4 regions of the Lysinibacillus canaveralius genome follow, and region 1 is predicted to be linked to each of the others. Evidence: riboswitches for the same ligand, from Rfam matches in the RefSeq annotation. Region 1 holds a riboswitch; each other region holds the start of a gene.

Region 1 (8,211 bases):
CGGGTGATGACCGCTACGATGCTGTATATGGTGTTGACATAGTGAAACAGTTTGTCGAATGTGAAAATGTACATGTATATGGTTTTTCACGTGGAGGACTGATGGCATTGTGGACGGCTATCTTAAGAGAGGACATCGCTTCTGTCGTAACTTGGGCGGGAGTATCAGATGCTGCGGCTACTTATTGGGAGCGAATTGATATGCGCAGAGGACTGCGGCGTGTCATTGGGGGCACGCCAAAAAAAGTTCCAGAGCGTTATGATGACCGGACTCCTCTATTTGAAATTGAAAAAATGAAAGCACCGGTTTTGATCATTCACGGCACGAGTGATCAGCATGTAGATATTGAGCATGCTTATCAGTTAGAGTACTGTCTTCAGGATGCAGGGAAGTTCTATGAAACATGGTATTCCTACGGGCTGAAACATCATTACCCGCCAGAAGTAAATTCAGAAACAGTTCGTGCCCTTTGTGGATGGATGAAGGGAAAGGGTGTAGAATAAATAGAGCGGCTTCTATGAAAGGAAGCTGCTTTTTCTTATTTAGGCTGCTGCATAACTTTCTAACACATTTTGTCAGATGTAAGCATAGAGTTTACAGGTATTTATTCTATCAGGGGAATAGGGGGAGAGGCTTTCTCCACACAAAAAGGAGCAGCTATATAAGCTGCTCCTTTTAATTTATAAGGATGTGGTTACTGCGTGGAACGGAAAATAGCTCTTCCTTATACTAAAGGCCCGCCTTTTTTCACGATCTCTTCAGAAACATCTTCAAATTTCTTGAAGTTATTATTGAATAGCCCAGCAAGCTCTGTAGCTTTTTTATCATATGCCGCTTTGTCAGCCCAAGCTTCACGCGGGTTTAATACTTCGGATGGTACACCTTCAACAGCGACAGGAATGTTTAATCCAAATACACCATCTTGGATTGTCTCTACTTCATTTAACTTACCTTCAATTGCAGCACGAACCATTGTACGTGTATAAGAAAGTTTCATACGAGAACCTACACCATATTCGCCGCCAGTCCAGCCAGTGTTAACTAAGAACACTTGTGAGCCGTGCTCGTCGATTTTCTTTCCTAGCATTTCAGCATAAACTGTCGCCGGAAGAGGTAAGAATGGAGAACCGAAACATGTTGAGAATACTGGTTCTGGCTCTGTAACACCGCGCTCTGTGCCAGCCAACTTCGAAGTGAAGCCGCTCAAGAAGTGGTACATCGCTTGCTCTTTCGTTAATTTAGAGATTGGAGGTAGTACGCCAAAAGCATCTGCAGTTAAGAAAACAATTGTTTTTGGATGACCTGCAACCGACGGTGTTACGATATTATCGATATAATGGATTGGATAAGCTACACGTGTATTTTCAGTTAATGAACCATCACTATAATCACAAATGCGTGTTTCAGGATGAACAGCGACATTTTCAAGTACAGCGCCGAACTTGATTGCATTGTAAATTTCCGGTTCCTTTTCAGCAGAAAGGTTGATTGTTTTTGCGTAGCATCCGCCTTCAACATTGAATACACCGTTGTCAGACCAGCCATGCTCATCATCACCAATCAGCTTGCGGTCAGCATCAGCCGATAAAGTCGTTTTACCAGTACCTGAAAGACCGAAGAATAATGCTACATCGCCTTCCTCACCTACATTGGCAGAACAGTGCATTGGGAAAATCCCTTGTTCTGGTAACAGATAATTCATAATACCGAAGATTGATTTTTTCATTTCACCAGCGTACTCTGTACCACCTATAAGGATGATTCTCTTTTCCATTGATGTGATGATGAAAGTTTCTGATGCTGTACCATCAACTGCTGGATCAGCCTTGAAAGATGGTGCTGATACGATTGTGAACTGTGATTCGTGATCCGTTAATTCTTCAGCTGTTGGGCGGATGAATAATTGATGACAGAAAAGATTATGCCAAGCATATTCGTTTATAACTTGGATTGATAGCTGAGAGTCTTTGTCAGCTCCTGCAAATCCTTTAAACACGAATAACTCGTCTTTCTCTTTTAAGTAGTTAATCACTTTTACGTAAAGGTTGTCGAAAATTTCTGTCGAGATTGGTCGATTTACTTTTCCCCAGTCAATTTTATCTTTAGAAGCATCTTCTTCTACCATATATTTATCTTTAGGAGAACGGCCAGTATACTTACCAGTTTCAGCACGTAAAGCGCCATCTACTGTCAATGTAGCTTCCCCACGAGATGTAGCCTTTTCAACTAATTCTGGTACAGATAGTTGAACGTTAATATTTGCCCCGCTTAATAATTCCTTCAGTTCGTTGTTGATATCTACTGAATTCATCGATTAAATACCATCCTTTTTTATATAGTTCCCCTAGGTGAGGGAGGTTAGTTACTAATTCAAAAATAGTATAACACATTGATTTAAATAATCTATACTAATTGTGAATTTATTTTATGAATTTTTTATATTCCATAAAACCATTATAAATCGTTTGACAAGATGAAACAAATTTCGTACCATGTACAATTGAACGGATACTCTTATCCCGAGCTGGTGGAGGGTCAGGCCCTATGAAACCCGGCAACCTGCAATACGATTATCGTAACGTGTTGGTGCCAACCTGATGCAAGGATATAATCCTTGAACGATAAGAGTGAAAGGTAACGAAAACATGACTCCTTTCCTCATACATGAGCGAAGGGATTTTTTTGTTTTAAATGCGAAAAGAGCAGTTTAAGGAATTACTGTTATATCGTCCTTATAAAGAAAGACATATAAGCAGGCTGAGCTTCTCTTTGTTATTCCGGGCCTTTCTAAATCCTCGTGTAAAAGTTAGCAGCGGCTTTTTTAATCCGTACGGGTAGACATACATGGGTAATGAGTACCGTATCAAATACGCGCTTTCGCGCAAGGTATTTTTAGGAGGAAAACAAATGACAAACCGTCGACTGTTTACATCAGAAAGTGTAACAGAAGGGCATCCAGACAAAATTTGCGACCAAATTTCAGATGCCATTTTAGATGCTATTCTAGCAGAAGATCCAAACGCTCGCGTAGCGTGCGAAACAACTGTTACGACAGGACTTGTATTAGTATCCGGTGAAGTAACGACATCTACATATGTAGATATTAAAGGAATTGTACGTGATACAGTAGAACAAATTGGCTATACACGCGGAAAATATGGTTTTGATGCTGAAAACCTAGCCGTACTGGTAGCTCTTGGTGAGCAATCGCCTGATATCGCACAAGGTGTTGACCAAGCGCTTGAAGCTCGCGAAGGCGCAATGACTGACGAAGAACTAGAGGCAATCGGTGCCGGAGACCAGGGCTTAATGTTTGGTTATGCATGCAATGAGACACCAGAACTGATGCCGCTGCCTATCAGTTTGGCACATAAGCTGGCTCGTCGCCTGACAGAAGCTCGTAAATCAGGTGAACTGCCTTATCTGCGTCCAGATGGAAAAACACAAGTAACTGTAGAATATGACGAAAACAACCAACCTGCACGTGTGGATACAATTGTTTTATCTACACAGCATGACGAAGAAGTAACATTAGAGCAAATTCAAAAAGACATTAAAGAAGTGGTAATCAATAAAGTAGTACCCGCAAACTTAATTGATGTAAACACGAAATATTTCATTAATCCAACAGGCCGTTTTGTTATTGGCGGACCAAAAGGAGATGCAGGGCTTACTGGCCGTAAAATTATCGTTGATACATACGGTGGTTATGCGCGTCACGGCGGCGGTGCTTTCTCTGGTAAGGATGCTACAAAGGTTGACCGGTCAGCAGCCTACGCAGCACGTTATGTTGCGAAAAATATTGTAGCGGCAGAGCTTGCAGAGCGTGCTGAGGTACAGCTTGCGTATGCAATCGGTGTAGCTCGCCCTGTATCGATCGCTGTTGATACATTTGGCACTGGTAAAGTGGAAGAAAGCAAAATCGTGGAATGGGTACGTGAACTATTTGATTTACGTCCAGCCGGGATCATTAAAATGCTTGACCTGCGCCGTCCAATCTATAAACAAACAGCAGCTTATGGCCACTTTGGCCGTACAGACCTGGATGTACCATGGGAAAAAACGGACAAGGCTCAAGCGCTTCGCGAAAAAGCGGGCCTATAATTGAGTTGTGCCAGGATATGAAAAGGCCGTCACTTCATGTGGCGGCTTTTTTAGCAGATAAGGAAAGGGACCAGCGCTGGATAAGAGAACAATGCACACTCTTTTTCTGCGCTATAGCAGCTGAACCAAATGTCTAATACCGTTTGCCAGATTGAAAACTAATCTTTCATATTTTCACAAGGGCATAGAATCATCATCAATTTTAGAGCAGAAATCTCTTTAACATATTATATAATAGAAAAAAAGCCTCCATTAGGCGGCTTTCTGCTTGTTATTTTTGTAGTGATTTATAGTATTGCCCTTTTTCTACATACTCCCGAATGATTCGATCCATATCTGCACGGTCTTCAGGCGTAATTTCACGGACGACTTTTGCAGGACTGCCCATCGCTAAGGAGTTGGGAGGAATTTTTTTACCTGGAGGAACAAGGCTGCCGGCCCCTACAAAGGCGCCTTCTCCGATTTCGGCACCATCCAAAATAATAGAGCCCATACCAATAAGTGCTCGCTTGCGGACGACACAGCTATGTAATGTTACTTGGTGGCCAACTGTCACCTCATCCTCAATAATAAGAGGATTGTCGGGGCTTTGGTGAAGGCAGCTTAAATCCTGGATGCTCACACGGCTGCCTATGATTGTTGGAGCAACATCTCCGCGGATCACGGTGTTAAACCACACAGATGTTTCTGCCCCAATTGTAACGTCACCTGTAATTGTGACATAATCGGCAATAAAGGCAGATGGGTCTATGTTCGGATTTTTGTCTTTATAAGGGTAAATCATATTCTTTCGCCTCATTTCAAGCTAATATGTATAATTATCGTAACAAATAGTAAGTAGGAAATAAACAAACTTTTCAATTAATAACGAATGAGAATTTTAGGAGGAAGGCCGATGTGGAAATGGGATGCTGAGGGGCAGCCAAAAGCGGTTGTGGCAATTTTTCATAGTGCTTATGAGCACCATGCCTGGTATGCGTGGCTTATTGAAAAATTACGAGGCTCAGGATTTCACGTTGTAATGGGAGATTTACCGGGACACGGGGAGCAAGCAAAAAATCATCGCTACCATGATGAGGAGTTTCAAGAATATTATACTTATGCAAAACAGCTGATTCAGGTTGCTCATACAGATAATCTGCCGGTATTTATAATAGGAAATGGACTGGGAGCAACAATTGCTGCACGCGCATTATATCGTAATAAGTTCGACTGTGCAGGTCTCATAATGGTGTCACCTTGGCTCCATTTGAAGCTTGAACCAGGGAAGCTTTCGAAGGCTTTGTCGAGTCTGAGCGCGATTACATCAAACGTCAAGCTAAAACATGAAATCACCTATAATACATTGACACGTAACTTTGAAGTATATGGTGAGATGAAGGATGATGTACCTTTTAACACAGTTGTCACTGTGAAATGGTATCGTGAACTGCAGCAGCTTTTAAGAATGTGGAAAGACGCAGAGGTAAAGCTGCCTGCATTGCCTGTTCTTCTAATGACAGGCGGACGTGACAGTATCACGGATACGGCATATTCAAAGCAATGGCTCGTTCAACAAAATCTAACTCATTTTCAATATAAGGAATGGAAAGACAGCTTGAATAGTCTATTTTTTGAAATGGAACGGGAAGAGATCTTCCTGCTAACAAAAGATTTTATGAATAATAGTTTAAGGTCCCTCGGCTATATTATCTCCTAAAAGAGGCGCAATGAATAAATAGTTCATTGCGCTTTTTAACATTCTTCGACTATAAAAAAGGAATATTTCAAAAATTTTAAAAATTAGTTGAATGGATGAGTATTTTGTAATATAGTGAATTTCAAAATAATAAAATAAATTTAAAAAGGGGTGTGGAGAATGGAAGATTTTATTGGATGGTTGAACGGTATTCTTTGGGGACCAGTAATGATTTACGGCATTTTAATCGTAGGCCTTTTCTTTTCTATCTTAACGAAGTTTTGCCAGGTCCGTTTAATCGGGGATATGTTCAAATTAATGTTCAAAGGGGAAAAATCTGAAGCAGGAGTGTCTTCTTTCCAGGCCATGTCGATTGCTTTATCAGGACGTGTAGGGACAGGGAATATTGTCGGTACCGCTTCTGCCATTGCATTTGGTGGTCCGGGGGCTATTTTCTGGATGTGGGTCACTGCATTTATCGGTGCTTCAACGGCTTATGTAGAGTCAACATTAGCACAAATCTATAAGGAAAAGAAAAACGGGTTATATCGCGGGGGACCAGCATTCTACATTGAAAAAGCGACTGGAATGAGATGGTTTGGAATCATCTTTGCAATTTCAGCAATCTTAGCAGTAGCAATTTTAATGCCAGGTGTACAATCGAACGCAATTGCCGGTGCAGTTAACAATGCGTTTAATATTGAGCCATGGATTACTGGTTTAGTAGTTATTGTTTTACTAGGTTTTATTATCATCGGGGGAGTTAAACGTATTGCGAACGCTGCCCAAATCTTAGTTCCATTTATGGCAGGATTGTACTTACTGGTTGCAGGAATTGTCATTATTATAAATATCAATGCAGTACCCGATGTGCTTGCTTTAATCGTGCGTAGTGCGTTTAATCAAGATGCTGTTTTTGGAGGTATGATTGGTTCGGCGATCTTCTGGGGAGTTAAACGTGCGGTATACTCGAATGAGGCCGGTCAAGGGACAGGAGCTCACCCTGCTGCAGCCGCAGAAGTTTCCCACCCAGCTAAACAAGGTCTGGTACAGGCAGCGTCTATTTATATCGATACATTGTTGGTATGTTCGGCAACGGCACTAATGATTTTATTCATGGGTACGTACAATACGAATGTAGGTGATGCAGAGGGTGAATTGGTTGTAGAGTATGCACCTGGCATTACATATTCAGAATTTACACAGGCAGCAGTTACAGAAGCATTCCCAAGTTTAAATAATTTTGGTTCAGGATTTGTTGCAATTGCACTATTCTTCTTCGCATTTACAACTTTAATGGCCTATTATTATATTGCGGAAACAAATGTTTCATATATGTTGAGGGGTAAAGGAGAAGTTATCTTTACCTGGATATTGAAATTTGTTCTACTTGCTTCAGCATTCTATGGGGCAGTGAGAACATCGGATCTAGCGTGGGCATTAGGTGATGCAGGTCTTGGACTCATGGTATGGATCAATGTGTTAGCAATGCTCTTTATCATGAAGCCGGCCCTAGTCGCCTTGAAAGACTATGAAAGACAGAAGAAAGAAGGAAAAGATCCTGTCTTCGATCCTATTAAATTAGGCATTAAAAATGCTGATTTCTGGGAAAAGCGAAATAGGGGAGAATAATAAGGTAGAGAGCTGCTTCGTATTTTGAAGCAGCTTTTTTATTTTGCAGATTAATAGACAACATTAGCTAGATAATAGACAAAAGGTGACCAGTAATAGACAATGTGGACTAATTAATAGACAAAAGCCGCCTATTAATAGACAAACCTAGCCAAATAATAGACAGACAAAAAAATTTCCATCGATTTTGAACGATTTATTCAATTGTACGGTCTAATACATAAAGAGAGATAAGTGGGTGAATTATGGAGCAAATGGCAAAAAGGGCAATCAGCGGAGATGAACAGGCCATTTTATCTCTTCTAGAGCACTATGAAGAAACCTTATACAGGACGGCGTATGCTTATTTGCGTAATGAACAGGATGCACTAGATGCAATACAGGAGCTCGCGTACCGGGTATTCAAGAAAATTCATCAGGTTAAAGAACCTGCCTATATAAATACATGGTTTGTACGGGTGCTGATTAATATTTGCCTGGATATGAAAAAGAAACGACTGGATTATGTTCCTGACTACGCTGAGCCAAGCTACGAACAGAAAATGGATTTTGAAGTGCTTGATATGATTAGCAGGCTATCAGAGCAGGAACAGCAGGTTATATTTTTAAAATATGTTGAGCAACGAACAAACAAAGAGATTGCGAGTGTGCAAAACATTCCCGAAGGTACAGTGAAATCACGTGTGCATCACGCATTAAAGAAATTAAAGCTACTTTTTGGACAGGGAGGGACAGATTGATGACTACCCCATTTGATTTCGAGAAATTGAACAAAGAGTTAGATCAAATCAACGTAC
Region 2 (8,211 bases), 760 kb from region 1:
ACGATTGCCTTCGTTGGACGTTCAACGCCAAGCTTTAATGAGAAAATACCGCCAAGAGATACACCGGCAACAGCAATTTCTTCATATCCAAGATTGCGTAAGACATCATAGCCTTCAATTACGCTGTTCCACCATTCAATCGGGTTTGTTTGAATTAATGTCTTCGGATCACTGCCATGTCCTTTATAAAGAGGCGCATGCACAGTGTAATTACGATCTGCTAAATATTTTCCTAAACGTTTTACATCATTTGTGTTTCCGGTAAAGCCGTGTAACAGAAGAACAGCGCGTTTGCCAGCTTCAATTGTAAAAGGCTTTGGTGGAATGATTTTCATTTTTTAACAAACTCCTTTTAAATATGTGATAATGTATGTTCATTTGATGTAAGAAAATTTGACAATCAATCGAAAATTTAAAAAAACTAGTTGTAATTCATTTAAAAATTTGTTATGAATTCGTTTCACTATAGCTATTATAGTGCTATAAATACATAAGTACAATTTATTATTTCTATTATTTCGATATCTTTTAGTTATGAATTAAAAGGAGACATTTTCTCATGGAAATTCAGCAATTACAGTACTTTAAAACTGTCGCACATCTACAGCATATGACCCGTGCAGCAGAAAAACTCAGCATCTCGCAGCCTGCACTCAGCAAGTCAATTGGCAATATCGAACAAGAGCTTGGCGTACCGCTTTTTGACAGGCAAGGACGCTCGATCTATTTGAATCGCTATGGCATTTTATTTCTAGAAAGTGTCGATATTATATTAGCTGAATACGACAAAATTATGCAGGAATTTGGGGATATCACCACTCCAGGACATGGAGAGGTAGCGTTCGGCTTTATTCATACACTTGGTATGGAAGTTGTTCCTGAACTCATGGCTACAGTGCCGCAAAAATACCCTCATATGCAGTTTTCCTTAACACAGGCTACATCCCTTAATCTACTAAAGCGCCTGGAAGAAGGGGCAATCGATCTTTGCCTATCGCAGGACATCGAGTCAAAACTCATCGATATCGAGTGGGTGGACCTTTGGAGTGAAGAATTATTTGTTATTGTCCCTTTAAATCATCATCTGGCAAGTAAAGATACTATTGAGCTCCAGGAGATAAAAGATGAGTCGTTTATTTCAATAAAGCGCGGGAATTCTTTACGTCAAATTGTTGATCAATTTTTGAAAGAGGCAGGTGTCACGGCAAAAACTACTTTTTCGGGAGAAGAGATGCATACAATAGCGGGATTCGTTGGAGCAGGTCTTGGCGTATCCCTTATCCCCCATATTAAGGGGCTTGAACATTTTAATGTAAAGAAAATTTCAGTGAGCTCACCTGCATGCCGGCGGAAAATTGGCGTAGCTTGGGCGAAGGGCCGTTATTTATCGCCGGCTGCAAATGAATTTAAACAGTATTTAATTGATTATTTTAGAGGAGAGTCATAATGGACCAACAATCATTATTTGAACTCATAGGGGAAGAGCTGCACAGCACGGCTGTACAGGCCATAGAGGGAAATGCAGAGGCAATGTTCACTATTGCTATGCGATTAAAAGAGAAAGAACGAGAAAGTGAAGCCGTTAGGTGGCTTCAGGAAGCATCGAAGCAGGAATATGCTCCGGCACAATATGAATTGGCGAATTGCTATTACGCAGGTGACGGAACAGATATTGATGAGAAACGTGCATTCGAGCTGTATGAGCAGGCGGCAAAAAAGGGCCATGCAGATGCAGCAAATAACCTTGCTGATATGTATTTAAATGGTGAATCTGTGGAGGTAGATGAAGCAAGAGCGCTAGAATGGTTTATCTACGCAGCAGAAAAGGGGATAGTGGAGGCAATGTTTACATTGGGCATCATGTATGAACAGGGACTAGGAACCACGCCAGATGAAAAACAGGCCTATGTGTATTATGAACAGGCAGCAATTGGCGGCTATGATGATGCACAATATCGTCTAGGAAGTATTTATTTAGAAGGTCTTCTAGGAAAAAAACAAGATAATGAAAGGGCGCTGGAGTGGTTTGAACGCGCAGCAGCGCAATTTCATATAGATGCTATCTATAATCTGGGCTATCTATATGAAAAGGGAATTGCAGTAGCGCAGAACGGACAAAAGGCTATCACCTATTATAAGCAGGCAGCCCTCCTTGGCGATTATCAGGCAAAGATGAATCTCGCAGATTTATTTGAAGCAGGAGAATGTGTGCCGAGAGACGAAGAAGAATCGAGAAAGTGGCTTCTTGCTGCCGATGCCCAGCTTGAAGAGGCAGCGCAGGAATGGTGAACGCTGAGAGAGAATAGCATTTCTTCATTATGTGAATAATAGAGAAGCGATTATAAAGAAGCAGCAGAATGTTTACAACTATCATCAAACAGGCTAATAGTGTTGTAGTAGAAGATGAATAAGGAGGTTTTATCATGCTATTATTTGCGGTACCTACTGTAACAAAAGAAACGGCTTCATATAATGAAGAACACATTCAGACTCTGCGGGGAATTTTAGCAGAACAGCAAGAGGATCTAACAGAGCTAAGTACTATCGTCGGTTATTTGAAAGGGTTTAAAGAAGCGGGCATCGATCGGGCGGAGAAAGGAAAGTATGCCGGTAAGCTTGAGCGGATGGAGGAAAAGCAAAAGATACGATTTGATAAAATGGATGAAATGATTTATGAAAATCGGAGAGAAATAAAAAAAGAAAAAACACATGATCAGACTGTGCTGACATGGGGTAAAGAAGTACGAAAGCTGGAGGCAGGACTGCGGACGTTACGTTTATTTACATGGGATGTCGTAAAAATGCTAGCGCCTGATAGTACGATACTGAATCGTGCCGATGATCGAATCGGTTATTTAGAAAAACGTTCTGCTTCGTTGGAAGTCGAGATGAAAACTATGATAGAAAAGCTTTCAACTTTGTAACGAAATGTACACTCCTTTGAAATGAGAGGAGTGTACAATTTTTTTGAGGAAAACAGTAGGTTGTTTTCTTATTTTGAATAAAAGTGAATCTAAAGTAATATTGATGAGTTGTTTTATAGTGGTATTATCGACTCACTCAGTTATATTTGTTTATGACTACAGAATAATATAAGACTATTTCCTTAATTTTACACACGGGTGTGAATTTGTCTTGAATTAAGGGAGAAACATAGTAATCTAGTGTAAGTATGTAAATTTATTGAAAGTGGTGTATTGTATGTTCTTTAAAAAGACATCACATCTAGAGCGTATCAACCTAGATTCTATGCAGGTGAAAATTCAAATAGATAATCAGCCAAAGATAAAAAAACAGCTGGCTATGCTCATGCTGACAGAGACAGATCTAAAATACCTTCAGGCGTTTCAGCCGTATATAGAAAAGAATATAGATGAAATTGTAGATAGTTTTTATCGATCTTTGCAGATAGAGCCGCATTTACTTAAAATCATTGATAATCATAGTACAATTGAACGCTTGAAAGTTACGTTGAAAGGGCATATTTATGAAATGTTTGGCGGCATCATTGACGCGCCATTCCTTCACAAGCGAGAGCGCATTGCGAAGGTGCATGTGCATATTGGCTTGCCTACCCAATGGTATATCGCGGCATTTCAAAATTTGAATATATCATTCATGCAGTATGTTAAGATGAACATTTCTCATATAGAAGACCAATTCAGCACGTTAGCAGCTATTTCAAAAATTTTAAACTTGGAGCAACAGCTGGTGTTGGAAGCATTTGAAGCTTATGTAGAGGAGACGAGGCGGGCGGATGAGGAGCAGAAGCAGGATATAGGGCGAGCAATTATTGAATCATCGGAAAATCTAGCTTATATTTCTGAACAAACAAATGCTGCTTATCAACAACTCATTGCACAAATGGATGAGCTTACATCTCATGCAAAGCGTGCAGGTGAGATTTCAAATGGCACAGAACAACAGGCACTTGACGGCCAAAGCCAAATGCAAGCACAATCTCTTAATATGGAGAATATTACTTCCTCGGTAACGGAGATTACTCGTGATATTGACCGTTTGACGGAAATGACGAAGCAAATGGAAAGTGTGATGTCGATTGTGACAAATATTGCTACCCAAACGAACTTATTGGCGCTTAACGCTTCTATTGAAGCAGCACGTGCAGGGGATGCAGGAAAAGGCTTTGCGGTAGTAGCCAATGAAGTAAGAAAACTAGCTGAGCAGACGAAATCATCAACTGATACGGTGGGAGAATTGTTGCACGATACAAATGAGCGTACAGTTAAGTTAGAAGCTTCGCTCAATCATATACAGGAAGCTGTGCAATTTGGTGGAGAAGGAATGCTTCAGACAGAGCGGAAATTTTCTCAGATTCTGCGATCAATGCGTGAGACAAAAATGCAGAACGGCTTGATAGGGCAAGAAATTGAACTCTTGGGGCAGGGAATTGATAAATTGTCTGTCTCATTTGAAAAAGTGGCACATTCAGCAGACGAATTAGCATGTATTTCCCATGAACTAAGTAAATAATAGGCAGCCGAGGAGGGGTGTGGATCTCCATCTATCAAGGCTGTTATGAAAAGCATCCTATATTTTGGAAGGATACTTCAGCCTGTTGACAAAGGCTCTCATCCAGCGTTGCTTGCCTCGCTCGTCCGCGCATGAACTTAGGTTCTATTCGCGTCTTCACTTGTCGGCGCGCCTTGTCTGGCAAGCGTTTTCAAGACAGGCTGAGTAAACCGTTATTTTATAAAGTTACCTAAAAAACGTAAAGACAAAGTCAAAAAACGACGTTGTCTTCACTCTGAAGTATCCTATCTTTTGGAAGGATACTTTTTTCTTTAATTTGTAATAGAACATTCACGTATTCATCCTGAAAAAAGTTTATACTAGAGGCAGGTTATTTCGAACATATAGGAGAGGTATATATGAAAACAGTTGTAGTCGTAGGCGGTGGGATTACAGGTCTTTGTACGATGCACTATGTAAAACGCCAAATGCAGGAAAAAGGCATCGAGGCGGAATTGATTTTAATTGAACGCAATGAATATCTGGGCGGTAAGATTCATTCAGCATATGAAGGCGGCTTTATCATGGAGACAGGGGCAGATTCCATTGTCGCACGTCATCCTGGGGTGCTTGAGCTGGTTAAGGAGCTTGATTTTGAATCAGAGCTTGTTTATAACGAGACAGGGATTTCCTATATCCATACAAATAACGAATTGCATGCAATACCAGCAGGGTCTACATTTGGTATTCCGATGAGCATTGATTCGCTGCAGGCTAGTACACTTATTTCAGAAGAAGGAAAGAAGCGGGCCCTGAAAGATTTAGAAATGCCGAATACAGGATTTACGAAAGAAAGCTCGATTGGGGAATTTCTTGAATATTTCCTAGGGGAGGAAATTGTAAGGAAACAGATTGCCCCTGTACTTGCAGGTGTTTATTCCGGAGATCTTTACCAGCTTTCTCTCGCTTCTACTCTACCGTATCTTGTTGATTATAAAAATGAATACGACAGTATTATCAAAGGGTTCGAAGCAAACCGTGAACAATTTGAGAAGGCTGCCAATAAAAAATTCATTTCCTTCCGGAACGGGCTTTCAGCATTGATTGATCAGCTGGAAGCAAATCTGCCGGAAGTGAACTTCATGAAGAATACAGAGATTCACAGTGTGATGAAAGAAGATGGCTGCTATAAAATAGATATTGGGCATGAAACAGTGCTCGCTGATGTCGTTGTGCTCGCTGTACCTAATACAACGGTGCAGAAAGTACTGGCAGATGAACAGCTAAAAGTAAATCTAAAGCGTTTCACTACAGCTTCGGCTATCACGTTGTATCTTGGCTTCGATGTGCCAGACAGCGTATTACCAGCAGATGGTACGGGCTTTATTGTTTCTCACAATAGTGACTTAGTATGTGATGCCTCTACATGGACGAGCCGAAAATGGAAGCATACATCGCATGATGGAAACCTGCTTGTGCGTCTATTCTATAAAAATGTAAATCCCCGCTATGAGGAACTTGCGGCTATGACGGATCAAGAATTGCTGGAAGTAGCGCGAAATGATGTAAAGGTAAGTCTAGGAATTGATGATGAACCGACAGTCGTAAATGTCGCGAAATGGATTGACCAAATGCCACGGTATGACCTTGCACATAATGAAGCATTGTCTGTATTGTTGAAAGACCTGGAGGAGAACTACCCGAACTTGCTGCTTGCTGGCTGTTCCTATTTTGGTGTAGGGATTGGAGCATGTATCCAAAACGGTAAGAAAACAGCAGAGCGCATCCTAGCTGCTTTGCAATAATAGAGAGCTCGGAAGGATAATGAATCCTTCCTTGAGCTTTTTTGAAAAACTCAGTTATGGTAGAAAAATAGCCCTATATCCAGAAAACCAATAAATTGGCCATGAAAACGTTTACTATTGTAAAACGTCTTGACGTCTCTTTCAGATAACGTTATGATTCTTTTAATTGTTGACAAAATTCAATATATTTCTTATCGAGAGAAGCTGAGGGACTGGCCCGATGAAGCTTCAGCAACCAGCTCTAAAGTCAGGTGCTAAATCCAGCCGGCAGATGCCGAAAGATGAGAAGGGACTACGATTCTTAGCCTTCTTGTTAAAAGAGGGCTTTTTCTTTTAGATAGAAATGACTGAAAAGTTTTGCAATTCGGTTAAAGAAAAGAGGGATACAAATGGGCTTGCTTGAAGCTTTAGAAACGCGGGTATTAACAGCTGACGGTGCAATAGGCACGCTGCTTTATTCTTACGGGCTGGATTACTGTCACGAGGAGATGAATGTGACAAAGCCTGAAATAGTGCAAAAAATCCATGAGCAATATATTACTGCAGGAGCAGATATCATTCAAACGAATACATACGGAGCAAATTCGATAAAATTGGCTCGGTACGGCTACGAAGATCGCGTAAAGGAGTTTAACGAAGCAGCTGTTGGATTAGCGAAAACAGCTGCAGGGGATAACGTATTCGTTTTAGGAACGATTGGAGGCATACGGGGAATTCGTAAAAGCGATGCAACGCTTGAAGAGATTACTTCAGCTATTCGCGAACAGGCACGTGTGCTAATTGACGGAGAGGTGGACGGTCTTTTACTAGAAACCTTCTATGATTTTGAGGAAATACAGGCAGTTGTCAAAGCTGTTCGTGCAATGACAAATAAGCCGATTATCGCACAAGTATCTATGCATGAGCCAGGCATTTTACAGGGAGGTATTTCATTCCGTACAGCCCTTCTTGAACTTGAGGCTTTAGGAGCGGATATTGTGGGCAGTAACTGCCGTCTTGGCCCATTTCATACAATTCAGGCGTTTGAAAAAGTGGAGCTTCCGAAGCATGCTTACTTATCGGCCTATCCAAATGCTTCTCTTCTAGATGTAGAAGATGGGCGCGTGGTATACGAATCCGAAGCTGACTATTTTGCACGCGCTGCTGAGGAGCTGGTCAAGCAGGGGGTCCGTCTAATCGGTGGTTGCTGCGGAACGACACCGAAGCATATTGAAGCAGCAAAAAAGCGGTTATCAAAGCTTACACCGCTAAAGGAAAAAGAGACGATGCCGGCAACGACTGAATTCGTCCGTGTGCCGGAGCCGCCTAAATATGAACCGCTGCATCTAAAGGCGAAACGCGAACGCTCGGTGATTGTGGAACTAGACACACCTCGCCACTTAGAGATTGGTGGGTTTGTAAAAGGAGCCAAGGAATTATATGAAAATGGAGCGGATGTCATCATGATGGCAGATAATTCTCTAGCGTCTCCAAGGATTAGTAACATCGCAATGGCATCTATCCTCATACAGGAAGGAGTGCGCTCCCTGCCGCATATCACATGTCGGGATAGAAACTTGATTGGTCTTCAATCACATTTAATGGGGCTGGACGCTTTAGAACTGCATGACATTTTAGTTGTAACCGGGGATCCGACGAAAGTAGGGGATTTCCCAGGAGCAACAAGTGTATACGACGTTTCTTCTATGGAGTTAATGTCGCTCATTAAACAATTGAATGAAGGTATTTCGTTTTCCGGTAAACCGCTTCGCAAACAGGCTAACTTCTCGGTGGCAGGAGCATTTAATCCGAATGTCAGGGTAGTGGACCGTGCTGTCGCACGCTTAGAGAAAAAATTAGAGCATGGCTGCGATTATTTCATCTCTCAGCCTGTTTACTCAAAGGAAAAAATAATCGAAATTTATGAAGCGACAAAGAATTTAGAAGCACCGAT
Region 3 (8,211 bases), 1.5 Mb from region 1:
CTAAGTGCGCCGCTGTTTAATGCTGAGGAAAAATACGAATCAGCAAAAATGGCTGAGGATGTAGAAATCCAGGCATTTGATGAGACACAGACACCGGCAAGTGTACCACCCAAATATGTGAAAAATAAAATGAAAAAAGCTTTTGGGCAAGTACCCAATACTAGCTTTTACGAATTAGGGAATTTACAGATCCAGAAGGTGAACGGTGAGTATGTATATATAGCACCGGTTGAATTTTCAGGGCTGTTCAAATGGTTTAATGGGAAAACAACACCAGGTTACTTTATGATGAGTGCCACAGATGCAAATGAAAATCCGAAATTTGTTCAACAAGAAATGGCCTACGTGCCGTCCGCCTTTTTGAACAAAAATCTGGAACGTCATATGCGTTTGCAGTATCCGGCACTGATTTTCTATGGGGCACCACAGCTTGAAGTGGATGATGATGGTAAGCCTTATTACATTCGCTCATATGGAGAGTTCATTTCTGCACGTAGTGGATTTGATGTAAAAGGGGTTATTTTAGTAGATGCAGCTACTGGTAAATCAGAAAAAATTGCATTAGCGGATGTTCCTGATTTCATCGATGGTGCAGTGTCCCCTGAAACAGTAAGTCTGCAAAACAGCTACTACGGTAACTATGTACATGGTTTCTGGAACAGTGTATTTGGTAAGAAAGATGTTAAGCTGCCGTCGGACGAGGGAACGGAGGCCAATGTGTCACCGATCTTTACAGAAGATGGGCAAATGTACTACTTCACTGATTTTACTAGCCCAAAAGAGGGCGTAGACTCGATGCTTGGCTATTCATTAACAAATGGACGGACGGGCGAAGCGATATACTATACTGGGAATCTGGAAGAATCCTATATGGATTCACAAGGAGCACTAGACATTATTGAGAAGAAATTTATTGAGAAGAAGTGGGAGGGCGAAATGCCAATCCTGTATAACTTCTATGGAGAAGCTAGCTGGCTGACCGCTGTACTCGATTCAAATGGCTTCCTGCAGAACTATTTCATTGTCTCAGCAGCCAATCCTGAAATCTCTGCTTATGCCTCTACGCCGAACGAGGCGCTGAAATTATATAAAACAGCGTTATCCCGAGGAGGAAGTACGGTTGAAGGTTCCTCAGATGCAGAGGAAGCACGCATCACAGGCGAAGTGATCCGTGTATATAAGGAGCGGGCTGGAGATTTTACCATGGTATCATTCCTGTTAGCGACAGGGGAAAACTTTATTGTTAGCACGGAAACCGTGCCGCTAGCCATTTATATGGAAGCAGGGGATGCAGTGAGCGTAACCTATTTAGCGACAGGCGAGCAGTTCCTGCCGGTTAAGGATGTAACGATTACAGAATTACCAGTCCAGGAATAGAGGAAAACTACCTCGAAAGTAAGTGATCTACTTGCTTTCGGGGTTTTTTCTATGCTGAAAATAATAGGACAGGAGAAAATATCAGGGGTGGCTTACTTAAGACAATTTTTTATATCGAGCCGCGTAGACAGCTTGTTTTGAGTATTGAGATATTAGGCGTGCGTTTCAATATAATCCAGCATTTTTTGTTTGCGCTTTTCTACATGCTCTGTTTTATAAGGTTTCAAATCAAAGAAACGCTGCTCCTGTTCAGCTAGAATAGCACGTTCCTGAATGAATCGGCTTTCCGGCTCCTTGTTAAAAATATAGTTCAGGTGGAAAACCTGCAGCAATGCCACTTCAGGGCTCTCTAAGTTTGCGACGAATTTTAAATTCCAGACCGATGTATAGGAAATATACTGGTGAATATAGTCGGTAGCCAATTGATATTTTTTTGAATCGATATGCGGCAGAATCGTTTGATGCACCTTTGACAAAGCAATATTAATGTCTGCGATGGATAAATAATATTTTCGCACATTCTGGAGATGCTGTTTTTCAAGTGAATTGGCTACATGTTTATTTGTATACATACGAAAAGTCCTTTCTTACATCTTTTTCGTTGCTACTATTTTATCAAAAGGTAAGGTTAGATTTCAGTAAAAAGGCGAAATTAACAGGCCTTACATCTTGTTAATTTCGCTTTTAATAGATGTATAAGATCTTTTTGTTACTTCCAAGTGAATCCTTTTGTTTCCAGGAATTCTTTTATAAATGGGCGTTTTTGATCAATTAAGAAATCAGCCATTTGTTTTGTCCAGTTCGCCATCTTTTGGTTGGATGAGCGGCTGGCGTAGTAAGCTTCCATTGTTGCATCATACTCATCAAGAAGTGTATCGTATTTCTCTTCATCATAGCTATTTTCATGCAGGACAGCGGCTACAGGTAGGCGGGGTTTTGTTTCGTTTCGTTTTGTTGGCTTGCCAATTGTCATAGCAAATAACGGGAATACATAATCAGGAAGATTGAATAGCTCACTAATTTCCTTCGGATTGTTTCGTGCGCCGCCGATATAGCATATTCCATAGCCTTCAGATTCAGCCGCGACGACAAAATTCTGCGCAAATAAGGAAACATCCGCTACACCGACAAGAAGATTTTCTGCAGAGTCCACGACGATGTCAACACCATTTTTGTTACCAGCTCTTTGCAGGCGCTTGAAGTCTACACAGAATAAGAAAGAGGCACCTGCTGTTTGGAACTGAAATTCATTTTTTGACAGCTCGCCTAACTTTTTCTTTTTTTCATCATCTGTCACCCAGATGACACTATACGCTTGTACAAAGTGAGAGCTGGCGGCCATTTGTGCGGTTTCAATTAGATCGATTACCGTTTCACGAGAGATTTCTTCTCCTGTATATTTACGGACAGATGAATGGTTTTTTAAAAGTTCTTTTGTTTTGTTCAATTTATTTTCCCCCTCTACAAAAAATAAGCTTAAAGGAAATACCTTTAAGCCCATCTTATAATATTTTTCTATAGTAATCCAATCCAGTGCCAGCAGGCTGCACTAATTGTGGGGAAGCAGATCAACGGGATACGAGGATTCAGGAAAATAAAGCCGATAACTGCCTTCCACCTGAAGCAAAATTGTACCTAGAGAATTTTTGGTAGTAAAAACAGTAATGATGTCCAGGGCGTCACTTTCCCGCATTCGCCGTATTTATACTATTTGCGAATGGTTAGTAATGCCTTACGGTATCAGCTAATGTAGTAATATAAGCTTGCACCCCTTTATATGCGAAACTTTTATACGGTAGTAATGATGTAGTGGCAATGTAAAGGTAGTTATTTGTATTTTGCAGGCATATTCAAAAGGGGATATATAGAGCTTTGAATTGCTTATTTATCCTGTAATCCAGCATAAAGCATGCAGCAGGAAAATTAAAATCAGAAGATTTTAAATTAATAGTTGACTAATCAGATTAACCTGTTTTATACTGTGAAACAATAGATGGAACATGAATCATAAACTCTTATCAAGAGCGGCGGAGGGACTAGGCCCTGTGATGCCCGGCAACCAGTAATGACTTACAAAGGTGCTAATTCCTACAGATTCGAATCGGGATCTGAAAGATAAGGGGAGGAAAACTTGCTCATTCGCAGCCCTCTTCTTATTTGAGAAGAGGGCTTTTTGGTGCTCATTTGTACAAAGGCCCTTTTCCAAATAGAGTGCGGGGAGTTTTCCATATCCTCCTCGACCGATTGTCCATCGAGTATACATTTAGGAGGAAGATATCCATGTCACAAAAGCCAGAAACGTTATTATTACACGGCGGGCAAAAGCCAGACCCTGTTACAGGAGCCATCGCTGTACCAATTTATCGTACAACGGCCTATGCATTTAAAGACACTGCTCATGCACAGCGCCTTTTCGCACTTGAGGAGCCGGGGAATATTTACTCACGTATTATGAACCCGACAGTAGGGGCGTTTGAGGAGCGTATTGCATTGGTGGAAAAGGGAACTGCAGCAGTAGGCCTGTCATCAGGTGCAGCTGCCATTGCCTTCTCTATTTTGAATGTTGCCGGTGCCGGCGATGAAATTGTATCAGCTGGTTCGCTTTACGGAGGAACATATAATTTATTTGCTACTACATTGCCAAAGTACGGTATTACGACAACATTTGTGGATGAACGAAATCCAGAAAATTTCCGCTCTGCCATTACAGAAAAAACAAAAGCAATCTTTGCCGAGACAGTCGGAAATCCAAGCTTAAACATTTTGGATATAGAAGCGGTTGCAGCAATTGCCCATGAACATGGACTGCCATTGATTATTGATAACACGTTCCCTTCTCCATATGGTGCAAACCCAATTGATTTCGGGGCAGATGTCGTCGTTCATTCAGCTACGAAGTGGATTGGCGGACATGGAACAACAATCGGCGGAGTCGTTGTCGATGCTGGAAAATTTGACTGGACACAAGGACGTTTTCCCGGTTTTACAGAACCGGATGCAAGCTATCACGGAATCCGTTACGGCGTAGATGTACCAAATGCGGCGTTCGCAACAAAACTGCGTGTACAGCTGCTGCGTGATTTCGGGCCGACACTGTCAGCGGATTCTGCTTTTAACTTTATTCAAGGGTTAGAGACGCTTCATCTGCGTATAGCCCGCCATAATGAAAATGCCTTAAAGGTTGGGGAATATTTAAAGAGCCACTCATTTGTGGATTACGTAAATTACCCAGGCTTTGAGGAATTTACATCCCATCATTTAGCAAACAAGTATTTGAAAAATGGTTACGGCTCTATTCTCTCATTTGAGATTAAGGGAGGCCGCGTTGCAGGACGTGAATTAATTGATAATGTAGAGCTGTTCTCTCATGTGGCGAATGTCGGTGATGCCCGTTCGTTAATTATTCATCCAGCATCTACAACGCACCAGCAGCTGTCGGCAGAAGAACTGAAAATTGCAGGAGTATCCGAAGGGCTCATTCGCCTATCAATCGGTCTCGAAAATGTAGAGGATATTATCGCTGATTTAGAGCAGGCGCTAGCAAAAGTGCAAAGACAGGTGTCTGCCAGCGTTTAATTTCTTTTAACAAAAGAAAGTTATTTCTATAGGTGGAAATGCAAGGGGCGGACTTACAGCACTTTTTCACTGGATTCCTGAATGATCCTATTAAAGGGAAGCAAATACCGGAGTGATGCAAATCAAATAGGCGTTCTGGAAGAGAGCTGTTTTAGGCTCGCTGCATCTTGCCATAATGTTTTATACTGCCTCATTCGGCAAAAGAAAGCGGCGGCTCCGTGCCATTTCACGGAGAGCCATCGCTTTTCAACAGTAAATTCAATTCATAGTAAGTTTATAAGTTTTATTGACAATAGCTGTGATATTCTGTAAGATAAAAACAACTTTAAAACCTACCAATAAACTCGGGAAAGCATCTTGTGTTTTTACTCGAGTGATAAATCACATAAGTGTATGAATAAAAGGAGAGTTGAAAATGGGCAATGTCTACAGTGCACAACATGTCGCAGCTTATTTTATATATGAATTGAATGAAGTCCACACTTTTGTAAACCAAATTTCTATCCAACATTTATTAGGGCAGTTCAATGCTATATGGAAAAAAGCATTTGGACATGACGCTTTTTTAGAGGAAACATACAATCTTACATCTGCTGAATATGTTGTAAAGGAAGTGTATGATGCATATAAAGAGTTAGGAACAGATCATATTTCATTACCAGCAAAAGAGTGGTATTTAAAATATGGAGAATTCCAGCTTGTGCACCGTACATATGGTATACCGCCCTTTACACAAAAAGAGGAAATGATTGCTCGAAAAGTACTTGATCGCTATCGCACATCTGTTGAGGGAATCAATATCGCGGTGTAGCTGCTTAAACATGCGCAGAAGTATAACAAGGAAGTGCCGATTGAAGTTCACTTTATCAGCTATTTTAAAAGCATCCGATGGGGGTGCTTTTGTTTTTTAGAGCTCCTTTTAGTGCCGCGGAGCTATTTGGCAGGCCTGATTTTCCTAATAACACTCTGTAAATATGGCAGAATATGCATGATAGGAGAAGATGTAAGGGGTTTCGTGTACATTTTACAAAAACAAATGTTTTCCTAGAGGAGATTTCCCTTGTTTTCGTTTATAATATAAGATAGAATTTTTTATATAAAATTATTAGAATAGTGCGTTTATATAGATTTTCTGAAGACTTTGGAGGAGACAGATATGGCAGTAATAAAGGCGGCCATCCTAGGATTTGGCACAGTAGGGCAAGGAATTTATCATATCTTAAATGAAAAGCGAGAAGCACTGCGGGAAAAGCTGGGCGTAGAATTAGAAGTGACGAAGATTTTAGTTCGGGATACTTCAAGCGAGCGGGTTCCAGGGACGAAACATTTATTGACAGATAATATCAATGAGGTATTTGCCGAGAAAGGCATGCAAGTAGTATTCGAGGCGATCGTTAATGAAGAGCCGGCATTTTCCTATTTAAAACAGGCAATAGAAAACAAATGCCATGTGGTGACAGCGAATAAAGTGATGTTTGCTAAAAGAGGGATGGAGCTTCAAGAGATGGCGAAACAAAATGGTGTATTTGTAGGGTATGAAGCAACGGTTGCCGGCGGGGTCCCTGTGATTAAGACGTTGAAGAATATTCTCCTTGTTAATGATGTGAGCTGCATTCAGGGAATTTTAAATGGGACGACAAACTATATGCTAACAAAAATGCGTAAGGAAGGGTGGAACTTCGAGGAAGCATTGCTGGAAGCACAGCGTCTCGGCTATGCAGAAGCAGATCCGTTCAATGATATTTCAGGACAGGATGCGTTTAAAAAGTTAATGGTACTGTCTGATTTGGCCTTTGGTGAACAGCCAGACTGGTCAGAGGTCGAGGTAATTGGTATTGACACAATTTCGACAGAGGATGTGAAAAATGCCACAGAACACGGAATGCGATATCGGCATGTAGCGGAAGTGGAACGACAGGCAGGCGGTAAAATCGCAGGGAAGGTAGCGCCTATGCTTGTAGACAGGGAGCATCCTTTATTCCCAATTGATGATGTCTTTAATGCAGTAGCTATAGATACAAATTATATTGGCACATTAACAGTGACAGGTCCCGGAGCTGGTATGTATCCGACTGCTTCTGTCATGGTAGAGGATTATGCAGAAATTATCGGTAAGCGCGCCGGATTTGTAGTGACGATTTAATTTCTTTCAGCTAGCAGCCGCTAAAATTTCTCTAAAGCGGTGAACTGAGGACAGAGACACCTTTCTTGGCTCGGGCTGCTGAGGGTGTCTGTTGTTTTGAATAGTTATAAAGATTCGGAACAGGCCATTAAAAGAAAATCGGACCATCCATTAGAAAAGGATGGTCCGATTTTTTCGTGTGCAGTAAATAGTACTATTCATCTAGAGTACAGTGCGAAGATACGTTTTATATCCAAGCCTTTCGCCTGCGCATAGCGTAGTTAAGCAGGCATGGCATCAGCTTTTTAGGCATGCTGGAAAGCAATGTCAGTTAGTCTTCATCTTTTACATCCACATCATCTGGAATAGGTGTACTCCGCCAAATTTCAATTTCCTCTTTAATGCGTTCGAGCTGCTCATGATACGCATCGAACTGCCTGCTATTAATCAAGAACTGTTCTCCGTCATGGACGGCTTTAATGCGGCCATTGTAAATGTAATGCAGAATTTGATGCTCAGGCATGCCAATATCTTTAGCAGTCTCTTCCACTGTTTTATACATTTTGATGACCCCCATTTCCAATATAATCTTGCCTTTATTATAACATGGGAATCGAAAAAAAAAGTTTATATTGAATTTATATTCGTCCGGTAAGATACAAAGTGGAATTTGAACAAGGAGGAGAAGAACACAGTGAAAAAGCTTTTATATCCAATAACTGACTGGGTTTCAACAAAGCGTGGGATGTGGATTACAATCATTGGCTGGCTTGTACTGATGATCGGTCTAAGTGCGGGTCCGAAGCTGGGTGATCATAAAGTAACAAACTTCCAGTCACTTCCTGAAGAAGCGCAGTCTATTATTGCAGAAAATAAATCAGAGGAATTATTCCCAAATGACCAGGGAACTCCTGGTATACTAGTCTTCCATAATGAGGAAGGGAATATTGAACTGGATGAGGTCAAACAAGTATTAAATACTATTATTAATGAAGATATTGAGGGCATAGAAACAATTGTTGATATTTCAGCCATGCCGGAACAGGCATTAGCGGCATTCACCTCGGAGGACAAATCGACGATAATTGTGCCGATGAATTTAGAGGCGGACCTTGGTAACTCCGATTATTCGGAAA
Region 4 (8,211 bases), 1.6 Mb from region 1:
ATACGATTCAAATGACTCATCCTTCAAAGAAGCTGTAAAGATAGGATCATTCATATAATTTCCACGTGCCAGGCCAAGCTTTAAAGGCGAAAACTGATTACGTACATCCTCCTCACGCCAGCCAAGCATGACTGTATCAACTGTCAAAACGATTGCTTCAAAGCCGGCATTCTCTGCTCTGGCAGCCATGCTATAGGCAATTTCTTCATTCGTCGACCAGTATAGCTGAAACCATTTTGTATGAGCTGGGGCAGTATCTGCTACTTCCTCGAGTGAATAGCTGGAGACAGTACTTTGAATATAAGGCATTCCAAGTTTTTCAGCTGCGCGTACAACGGCTAATTCTCCTTGTTCATGCGCCATTTGATTCATCCCGACCGGTGCGAATAAAAAGGGGGTGGGATGTTTTTTGCCGAACAGTTCGATAGAGGTATCAGGCTCGGAGACATCTGTTAAAAAGCGGGGAATAATAGAATACTTCGTAAAGGCCTTGCGATTGTTACGAAGTGATTGTTCGCCGCCAGCTCCCGAGCGGATATAGCCATATGGCCCAGCTGGGAGCTTTTCCGCCACAGCTTCTTCTAAATCTTCGAAGCAAATTGGAAAGGGCTTGTCGCCCTGAATATTTTTTAAAAGTAAGTCTTCCTTCGTCATTAACTTATCAGTCCTTTTTCAGCTTAGCAGCAATACGGTTGCCGATTGATTGAACTACCTGTACTAAAATAATGAGAATGAACACAGCAGCATACATTACATCCACCTGGAAACGGATGTGGCCATAGCGGTAAGCTAAGTCGCCTAAACCACCTGCACCAACAAGTCCTGCCATCGCGGTTGCCCCAATTAGTCCGACTGTAGCAATTGTCAGGCCAAGAATAATAGAGGAGCGTGCTTCACGCAGCAGTACATTCCAAATAATATGGCGGCGCTTGATCCCCATTGCTGTATAAGCTTCCATTACACCTGGGGACACCTCAAGAAGAGCAGTCTCCAGAAGACGGGCGATATAAGGTGCTGTATAGACGACAAGCGGTACGATAACGCCCTTAACTCCAATCGTCGTGCCAACAAGAAATTTCGTCAGCGGCAGGATGAAGAATAATAAGATGATAAATGGAATGGAACGGATAATATTAATGAGCAGATTAGATATTTGGTAAATCCATTTATTTTCAAATGACTGTCCGGGACGTGTTAATACGAGCATCAGCCCGAGCGGCACCCCGAGAACAATTGAAATGACGAGGGAAATGGACGTCATCTGGAATGTTTCTAGCAATGCCTCCCAAATAATCGGTCCCCACTGCTCCAAAAAGCCTTTATCATTATTCATTTGCTCCACCTCCCAATATATCAATTTGTACGCCGTTGTCTTTTAAGTACTGGGTGATGGCGGTAATCTCAGCAGCGGTTCCATTTATATGGACAACAATATTGCCGACAATACCGTTTTTAAGTTCAATGATGTTGGCTGCCAAGATGTTTGGCTGCACATGGAATCGACTTGCTACATCCGCAATAAGCGGCTTTCCTGTACTTTCACCGACAAATGTGAGGCGGATGACGGCACCTGTCAAATTCAACTGTTCAATCAGCGAATCTGATAGATTCCGTTGTGAAATTGTATTTAAAAACTTACGCGTCGTGGGATGCTGGGGCTTTGTAAACAGCTCAATTGCTGTATTATGCTCCACAAGCCTGCCTTTCTCCAAGACATATACATAATCGCAGATTTTTTGAATGACATTCATTTCGTGTGTGATTAAAAGGATGGTAATGCCGAGTTTTTCGTTGATTTCAAGGAGCAGGTCCAGGATGGAGTCCGTTGTTTCAGGATCCAGGGCACTTGTCGCTTCGTCACTAAGCAGAATTTCAGGTTCCTGTGATAGGGAGCGTGCAATAGCCACACGCTGCTTCTGACCGCCCGACAGTTGGTTCGGATAGCTTGTCAGCTTATCTGTTAAGCCAACGATTTCTGCATATTTTTTTACCTTTTGTTCTACTTCCTGTTTGTTATGTCCTAATAGCTTTAAAGGTATAGCAATATTATCGTAGACTGTCGCTGTTTTTAGTAAATTAAAATGCTGAAATATCATTCCGATTTTTTGTCGTGATTGTCGAAGCTGTTCTGGGGAAGCTTCTGTCAGATCAATACCGTTAATGATTACCTTGCCGCTTGTTGGACGTTCGAGAAGGTTGACACATCGGATGAGTGTACTTTTACCTGCACCCGAATAGCCGATTACCCCGTGGATCTCACCTTTTTTAACTTGTATATCTACCTGGTCAACAGCAGTAACTGTGCCGTTTTTTGCTTCGAATTGTTTAACAACCGATTGGAGTTGAATCATTGTTTTCCGCCTTTCTAGCTAAAAAGCTACCGGCGTCAATGCCGATAACTTTTGGCCATGTATTGGATTAGAAGCCTGGAATGACAGCTCCATCGTATGTTTCTTCAATGTATTGGCGCACTTCTTCTGAATGATATGCTTCGATGAATTTCTTCAAGTCTTCACTGTCTTCATCACCAGGACGTACAACAATTACATTTACATAAGGGGAGTCTGCAGATTCAAGCAGGATAGAATCATCTTTAGGACTCAAGCCTGCCTCCATTGCAAAGTTTGTATTGATAGCGGCAAATTCCACTTCTGCGAGCTGAGTTGGGATTTGTGCCGCCTCTAATTCGATAAATTCCAGGTTTTTTGGATTTTCTTCAATATCATAGATTGTTCCGTTAATGCCTACGCCCTCAGCCAATGTGATATAGCCGGCATCAGCCAGTACCGCTAGTGCGCGTCCGCCGTTTGTTGGGTCGTTAGGAATGGCAACCTTTGAACCTTCCGGGACAGCATCGATCGACTCATATTTCTCTGAATAGAAGCCCATTGGGTTTAAGATTGTCTCTGCTACAGCCACAAGTTCCTCTCCACGGTCATTATTAAAGTTGTCCAGGAAAGGCTCATGCTGGAAGTTGTTTACGTCCAGATCTCCCTCTACTAGTGCTGTATTCGGCAGCACGTAATCAGAAAACACTTCAATCTGTACTTCCAAATCATTTTTTGCTGCTATTTCAGCGGCCACTTCTGTAATTTCTTCATGCAGGCCTGCTGTTACGCCGACCTTGATCACACCATCATTTAATTTTGAGGCTGAATCTTCATCGCTGCTGCATGCTGCGAGTGATAGGGCAAGTGCTGCACCTGCGAATAAATAACCAAATTTTTTTGTTTTCATAGATGATTCCTCCAACGTGTTTGTATTTGTCCTTTAATAAAAAATGCCTCTCCTTTGAAAAGAGAGGCATGAATAGACAAAGACAATATTCAAACACCACTCTTATCTTTCAAAACGAATTCGTTTTGTAGGAATTAGCACCTTGCAAATGCGTCTTTCGCATATGCTGGTTGCTGAGCTTCATCGGGCCAGTCCCTCAGCTACTCTTAATAAGAGAGAAACACTATATTAAAAAACTATGAAACTTAATATACAGACTATTTATTAGTTTCGCAATAGTATTTTATTATTTTTCTAAAAAAAATTACGCGCAACTGCTTTTTGCGAAAGAAAATTACTTAACAGGTATTTGAAAAAGTCCTAACTTTTCTACACGAGCAATCGCCTCTTTCAGCCGTTCTTCTGAAACGAGCAGACCAACGCGTATATAGCCTTCCCCGTATTCACCAAAACCATTGCCTGCTGCGACGGCAACATCCGCATTGTCTAGCAGCAAATCAGCAAACTGCTGGCTGGTAAATCCTTTTGGAACAGGCAGCCAGGCGAAAAATGAGCCTTTGGGTGCCTGCACATTCCAGCCGATACGTCTTGCTTCTTTCACGAGTATATTGCGGCGTCTTTCGTATGTATCGCGCAATCCCTCTACACTATTCTGCTCAGCTGTTAAAGCCTCGGCAGCTGCATGCTGGATAGCGGGGAAGATACTGCAAAACAGGTGATCTTGAATCAAATTAATCGCTTCAATCATTTTTTCATTACCAACAGCAAACCCGACACGCCATCCGGCCATATTATACGATTTTGATAGTGTGTACAATTCAATGCCGACATCTTTAGCGCCTTCTGCCTGCAGGAAGCTAACCGGCTTTATACCGTCAAATCCGAGTGCTCCATATGCAAAGTCATGCGCGACAGCAATATGGTGTTGCTTTGCAAAGGCAACTGTTTTTTCAAAAAATTGCTGGTCTGCCACACCTCCAGTAGGATTGTTCGGATAATTGATGTACATCATTTTGGCACGGTCTTTTATTTTCTCGGGCAGCGCATCATAGTCGGGCAGGAAGTTATTCTCTTTTATGAGCGGCATTGTATCAAATTTTACATCTGCAAGTGCGACACCTGATAAATAATCTGGATAGCCCGGATCCGGCAGCAGCATTGTATCTCCAGGATTCAACATAGCTAACGGTAATTCCACAAGTCCAACTTTTGTCCCTCCTAATATAGCCACTTCTTTATCGGGATTGATGTCCACATTATATTCGCGTTTGTAAAATTCAGCTGCTGCCCGGCGAAGTTCGGGAATCCCGCGAAACGGCGAGTATTTATGTGTAGATGGATCAGCTGCCGCCTCCTGTAAGGCTTCGATAATATGTGGGGGAGTTGGCTGATCAGGGTTACCTTGTCCTAAATTGATGATGTCGCGTCCCTCTGCAACTGCCTGCGCTACTTTTCCAGCAAGCGCAGCAAAAAATTGAGGTGGAAGCTGCTGTAGTCTAGTCGAAAATTCCATTTTATAAATCACCTATTTTTCAGAATATATTAAAAATTATACGAACCATGTTATGATATTTAAGAGAAAAAGTCTATAGGCGGTGTAGGAATTATGAAAATCGGATGTATTCAACTAAATATGGGGTTTGGAAAAGTAGAAGAGAATTATGAACGTGCCGAGAAATTTATCCGGGAAGCAGCAGAAAAGGGAGCAGAAATTATTGTTTTACCGGAAATGTGGAACACCGGTTACGCACTGGAAAAACTAGAAGAGCTGGCCGATGTAGATGGGGAACGTACAAAAGCCTTTTTGACCCGGTTGGCAAAAGAACTTGGTGTTCATATCGTTGGCGGCTCCGTTTCAGTAAAAAAGGGAGATAAATTTTACAATACGATGTATACGGTAAATAAAGAAGGAGAGCTTGCCGGAGAATATAATAAGGCTCATCTATTCCGGTTGATGGACGAGCACCTTTATTTAGAGGCGGGCTCAGAAATGAACCGTTTTGCGCTAGGAGATTTGGAGGCTGGTGGTGTCATCTGCTACGATATCCGTTTCCCTGAATGGCTCCGCAGCCACGCACTGTCCGGCGCGAAGGTATTGTTTGTACCAGCACAATGGCCAACCCCTCGCATTGATCATTGGAAAACACTGTTACAGGCACGTGCTATTGAAAATCAATGCTTTGTGATTGCAGTGAACCGTATTTCAAGAAAGCCAGAAAATTTTAATGGTCAATCGATGGTTATCCAGCCATGGGGCGAAGTGTTGTGGACAGGAGCAGAAGATGAGGAACTGGCAATCATTGATGTAGATTTCTCGATTGTAGATGAAGTGCGTGGAAGAATTCCTGTTTATGATGATCGCAGACCTGAATTGTATGAAACAGTAATAAAAAAATAATAAAAAAATAAAGCGCGTGGCCTTCCACTGATGGAAGGCCTTTTGCTATTTTCAGTATTATTGGCTGCATACTAATCAAAGAATTTATGATTAAAAGCTTCAATTTTTGGGACTTTTAGGTTGTCGTCTCAATTGTCTCATTTTAATATAGGAACAAACGTTCTTTTTGAGGTGATTGGATGTATGAGAAGGCGCCAAATAAATCAATTATGTGTATTGATATGAGATGCTTTTATGCAAGCTGTATGGCACATCTTCACAATCTTGATGTAATGAAAGTACCGATTGCGGTTATTGGGAGCTTTCAGCAGCCGGGGAGTATTGTACTAGCCGCTTCACCACCGATGAAGAAACGCTTCGGCATTAAAACGGGCTCCCGCTATTTTGAAATTCCAAAGCATCCAGATATCCGATTATTTGAACCGAAGATGGAGTTTTTTGTACGTATCTCGATGGAAATCACACGCCTTTTCAATCAGTTCGTACCAAAGGAGGCAATCCATGTGTACAGTGTAGATGAAAGCTTTATTGATTTGACTGGAACGGAAAGGCTATGGGGCCCGCCCGAACAGACAGCGAGAAGAATCCAGCGCTGGATTTACGAGCAGTTCGAGATTCCGAGTGCTGTCGGAATGGGGCCTAATATGCTGATGGCGAAGCTGGCGCTTGATTTGGAAGCTAAAAAGAAGGGCTTTGCTAAATGGACCTATGAAGATGTTCCCAAAAAGCTTTGGCCGGTATCTCCACTGTCCAGCATGTGGGGCATTGGTGCAAGGACAGAGCGCACATTGAATCATATGGGTATCTTTAGTGTGTATGATCTTGCACATACCGATCTCGCTGTTTTAGAAAAACGTTTTGGTATTTTAGGAAACCAGCTATATTATCATGCATGGGGAATCGACCATTCACTCATTGGTGCCCCCATTTTAAATGGACAGGTGAGCTATGGGAAAGGGCAGATCTTAATGCGTGACTACCGTACAAGGGAAGAAATTTTGACGGTTATTCTCGAAATGTGTGAGGATGTGGCGGGAAGGGCAAGAGAAGCATCTATGGTTGGACGTACTATTTCTCTTGGGCTCGGCTATAGTAAACATGCATTTGGCGGAGGTTTTCAGCACGCTAAAACGATTGATGAACCGACAAATGATACCCTCGTAATTTATAAAGTTTGTGTCGATCTGCTTGACACATTTTATGCCGAACGTCCGGCACGCCAGCTCACGGTGACGCTGCATAACCTGGAAAGTGAGCATTCAATGCAGCTGAGTCTGTTTGATGAACAAAAATGGCGGAGGAGGAAGCTTGGGATGGTCATGGATGCTATCCGAGCGAAATATGGGTCAACAGCTCTCTTGCGTGCCGTTTCCTACACAGAAGCAGGAACTGCACTTGGACGGAGTACGTTACTTGGTGGACATAAGAAGTAAGGAGAATGTGCTGAAAATGAATAGAGATAGAGGAACCATCAAATGGAACGCTATGATGCTGCCGGAACATGTTAAATTGCTGCGTGAATGGAAAGAGGAGGATGAAAAAGCAGAAAAGCCGAATCTCGATGAGTGGGCGTTGGAGGAATTGAGCAATCAGATTACACTAGCTTATCAACACCGGCTGCCTATTCAGTTAACAGTCTGGAAAGAGAAAAAAGCGGCTGAATGGGTGACCGTTATTGAAAGGATTGATTATAACCAGCAATCTATTTATACGGAAGAAGGTAAGGCAATTGCCATTCAACACCTTTATAGTGCAATCATAATGGATTAATGCTGGAAATACGTATGTTTTCAAAAAGGTACAGAGCGATGAAAGCTTTAGGTTGGAAAAATATATAAAGGGGAATAGGCAAAGCAATCAGCGCACCTTTCTTGAGAAAACAGCGAAAATACCAATCCGTCACGGCAGGAAGGTAGATGCATATAATAACGGGGAAAGCAGACTGTTAGCTTCGGTTATATCATTGCGCATATTGGTTCTCAGTCGTCGAAAAATAAATATAATTATCATATTTGCCCCCTGAATTTAGCACTAAAAAGAAAAAAATACCGTCATTTTAAAGTTATAAAAAGGAATAGGCTGTCCAATAAGCCAAACTTATCGGGCAGCTTCTTCATGTAAATTGTACTAAAAAGATTTAATCTGCCAGTAGTTGCAACATAACTGATTTATTTATGTTTTAGGGTTGTCTTTTTTCGTGCGGCTTCATTTTTTCGAGTTGAATGGAAAAATGAAATAAAAATATTGTACTTTCGAAGAGGACGTTATATAATGCGATTAGCTAATGAAGGTTGATATATTAGTGTTTCTGTGTACTTGTGGAATGTACAAATGTTTCGCATCAGAGGAGGGCTTCTATTGAAAAAGATTATGGTTACAGGCGCGCTTGGTCAGATTGGTTCTGAACTAGTAGTGAAACTGCGTGAAATATATGGAACGGATGCCGTTTTGGCTACGGATATCCGCAAGGTCGAAAATAGCGCGGGTCCATTTGAGGTATTGGATGTAACAGACGACAAGCGTATGTTTACGCTTGCGAAAGATTTCGGTGCAGATACGATGATTCACATGGCTGC

The links. A riboswitch is a leader RNA that binds a small molecule or an ion and turns the genes downstream of it on or off. The one in region 1 is predicted to bind S-adenosylmethionine.
Region 2: linked by a shared signal. The riboswitch ahead of AA0Y26_RS20370 (bifunctional homocysteine S-methyltransferase/methylenetetrahydrofolate reductase) and the one ahead of metK (methionine adenosyltransferase) in region 1 are both predicted to bind S-adenosylmethionine.
Region 3: linked by a shared signal. The riboswitch ahead of AA0Y26_RS01230 (O-acetylhomoserine aminocarboxypropyltransferase/cysteine synthase family protein) and the one ahead of metK (methionine adenosyltransferase) in region 1 are both predicted to bind S-adenosylmethionine.
Region 4: linked by a shared signal. The riboswitch ahead of AA0Y26_RS01800 (MetQ/NlpA family ABC transporter substrate-binding protein) and the one ahead of metK (methionine adenosyltransferase) in region 1 are both predicted to bind S-adenosylmethionine.

What each region holds. Positions count from the first base shown of each region.
Region 1 covers NZ_CP154840.1:3,282,163-3,290,373, reverse strand. The annotation lists gene AA0Y26_RS16585 (alpha/beta hydrolase family protein) at 1-503, shown strand, start outside; gene pckA (phosphoenolpyruvate carboxykinase (ATP)) at 725-2,311, opposite strand; SAM riboswitch class I at 2,512-2,628, shown strand; gene metK (methionine adenosyltransferase) at 2,908-4,104, shown strand; gene AA0Y26_RS16570 (gamma carbonic anhydrase family protein) at 4,376-4,888, opposite strand; gene AA0Y26_RS16565 (alpha/beta hydrolase) at 5,000-5,803, shown strand; gene AA0Y26_RS16560 (alanine/glycine:cation symporter family protein) at 5,963-7,414, shown strand; gene AA0Y26_RS16555 (sigma-70 family RNA polymerase sigma factor) at 7,660-8,154, shown strand; gene AA0Y26_RS16550 (DUF4179 domain-containing protein) at 8,154-8,211, shown strand, end outside.
Region 2 covers NZ_CP154840.1:4,037,451-4,045,661, reverse strand. The annotation lists gene AA0Y26_RS20400 (alpha/beta hydrolase) at 1-335, opposite strand, end outside; gene AA0Y26_RS20395 (LysR family transcriptional regulator) at 560-1,447, shown strand; gene AA0Y26_RS20390 (tetratricopeptide repeat protein) at 1,447-2,289, shown strand; gene AA0Y26_RS20385 (chemotaxis protein) at 2,424-2,924, shown strand; gene AA0Y26_RS20380 (protoglobin domain-containing protein) at 3,202-4,494, shown strand; gene hemG (protoporphyrinogen oxidase) at 4,893-6,278, shown strand; SAM riboswitch class I at 6,467-6,566, shown strand; gene AA0Y26_RS20370 (bifunctional homocysteine S-methyltransferase/methylenetetrahydrofolate reductase) at 6,668-8,211, shown strand, end outside.
Region 3 covers NZ_CP154840.1:216,380-224,590, forward strand. The annotation lists gene AA0Y26_RS01215 (hypothetical protein) at 1-1,377, shown strand, start outside; gene AA0Y26_RS01220 (hypothetical protein) at 1,530-1,949, opposite strand; gene nfsA (oxygen-insensitive NADPH nitroreductase) at 2,087-2,824, opposite strand; SAM riboswitch class I at 3,390-3,499, shown strand; gene AA0Y26_RS01230 (O-acetylhomoserine aminocarboxypropyltransferase/cysteine synthase family protein) at 3,658-4,953, shown strand; gene AA0Y26_RS01235 (hypothetical protein) at 5,369-5,764, shown strand; gene AA0Y26_RS01240 (homoserine dehydrogenase) at 6,110-7,096, shown strand; gene AA0Y26_RS01245 (DNA-binding protein) at 7,407-7,637, opposite strand; gene AA0Y26_RS01250 (MMPL family transporter) at 7,770-8,211, shown strand, end outside.
Region 4 covers NZ_CP154840.1:336,158-344,368, forward strand. The annotation lists gene AA0Y26_RS01785 (alpha-hydroxy acid oxidase) at 1-654, opposite strand, end outside; gene AA0Y26_RS01790 (methionine ABC transporter permease) at 662-1,333, opposite strand; gene AA0Y26_RS01795 (methionine ABC transporter ATP-binding protein) at 1,326-2,351, opposite strand; gene AA0Y26_RS01800 (MetQ/NlpA family ABC transporter substrate-binding protein) at 2,419-3,237, opposite strand; SAM riboswitch class I at 3,337-3,453, opposite strand; gene AA0Y26_RS01805 (pyridoxal phosphate-dependent aminotransferase) at 3,572-4,750, opposite strand; gene AA0Y26_RS01810 (carbon-nitrogen family hydrolase) at 4,844-5,635, shown strand; gene AA0Y26_RS01815 (DNA polymerase thumb domain-containing protein) at 5,815-7,068, shown strand; gene AA0Y26_RS01820 (YolD-like family protein) at 7,085-7,405, shown strand; gene AA0Y26_RS01825 (L-threonine 3-dehydrogenase) at 7,994-8,211, shown strand, end outside.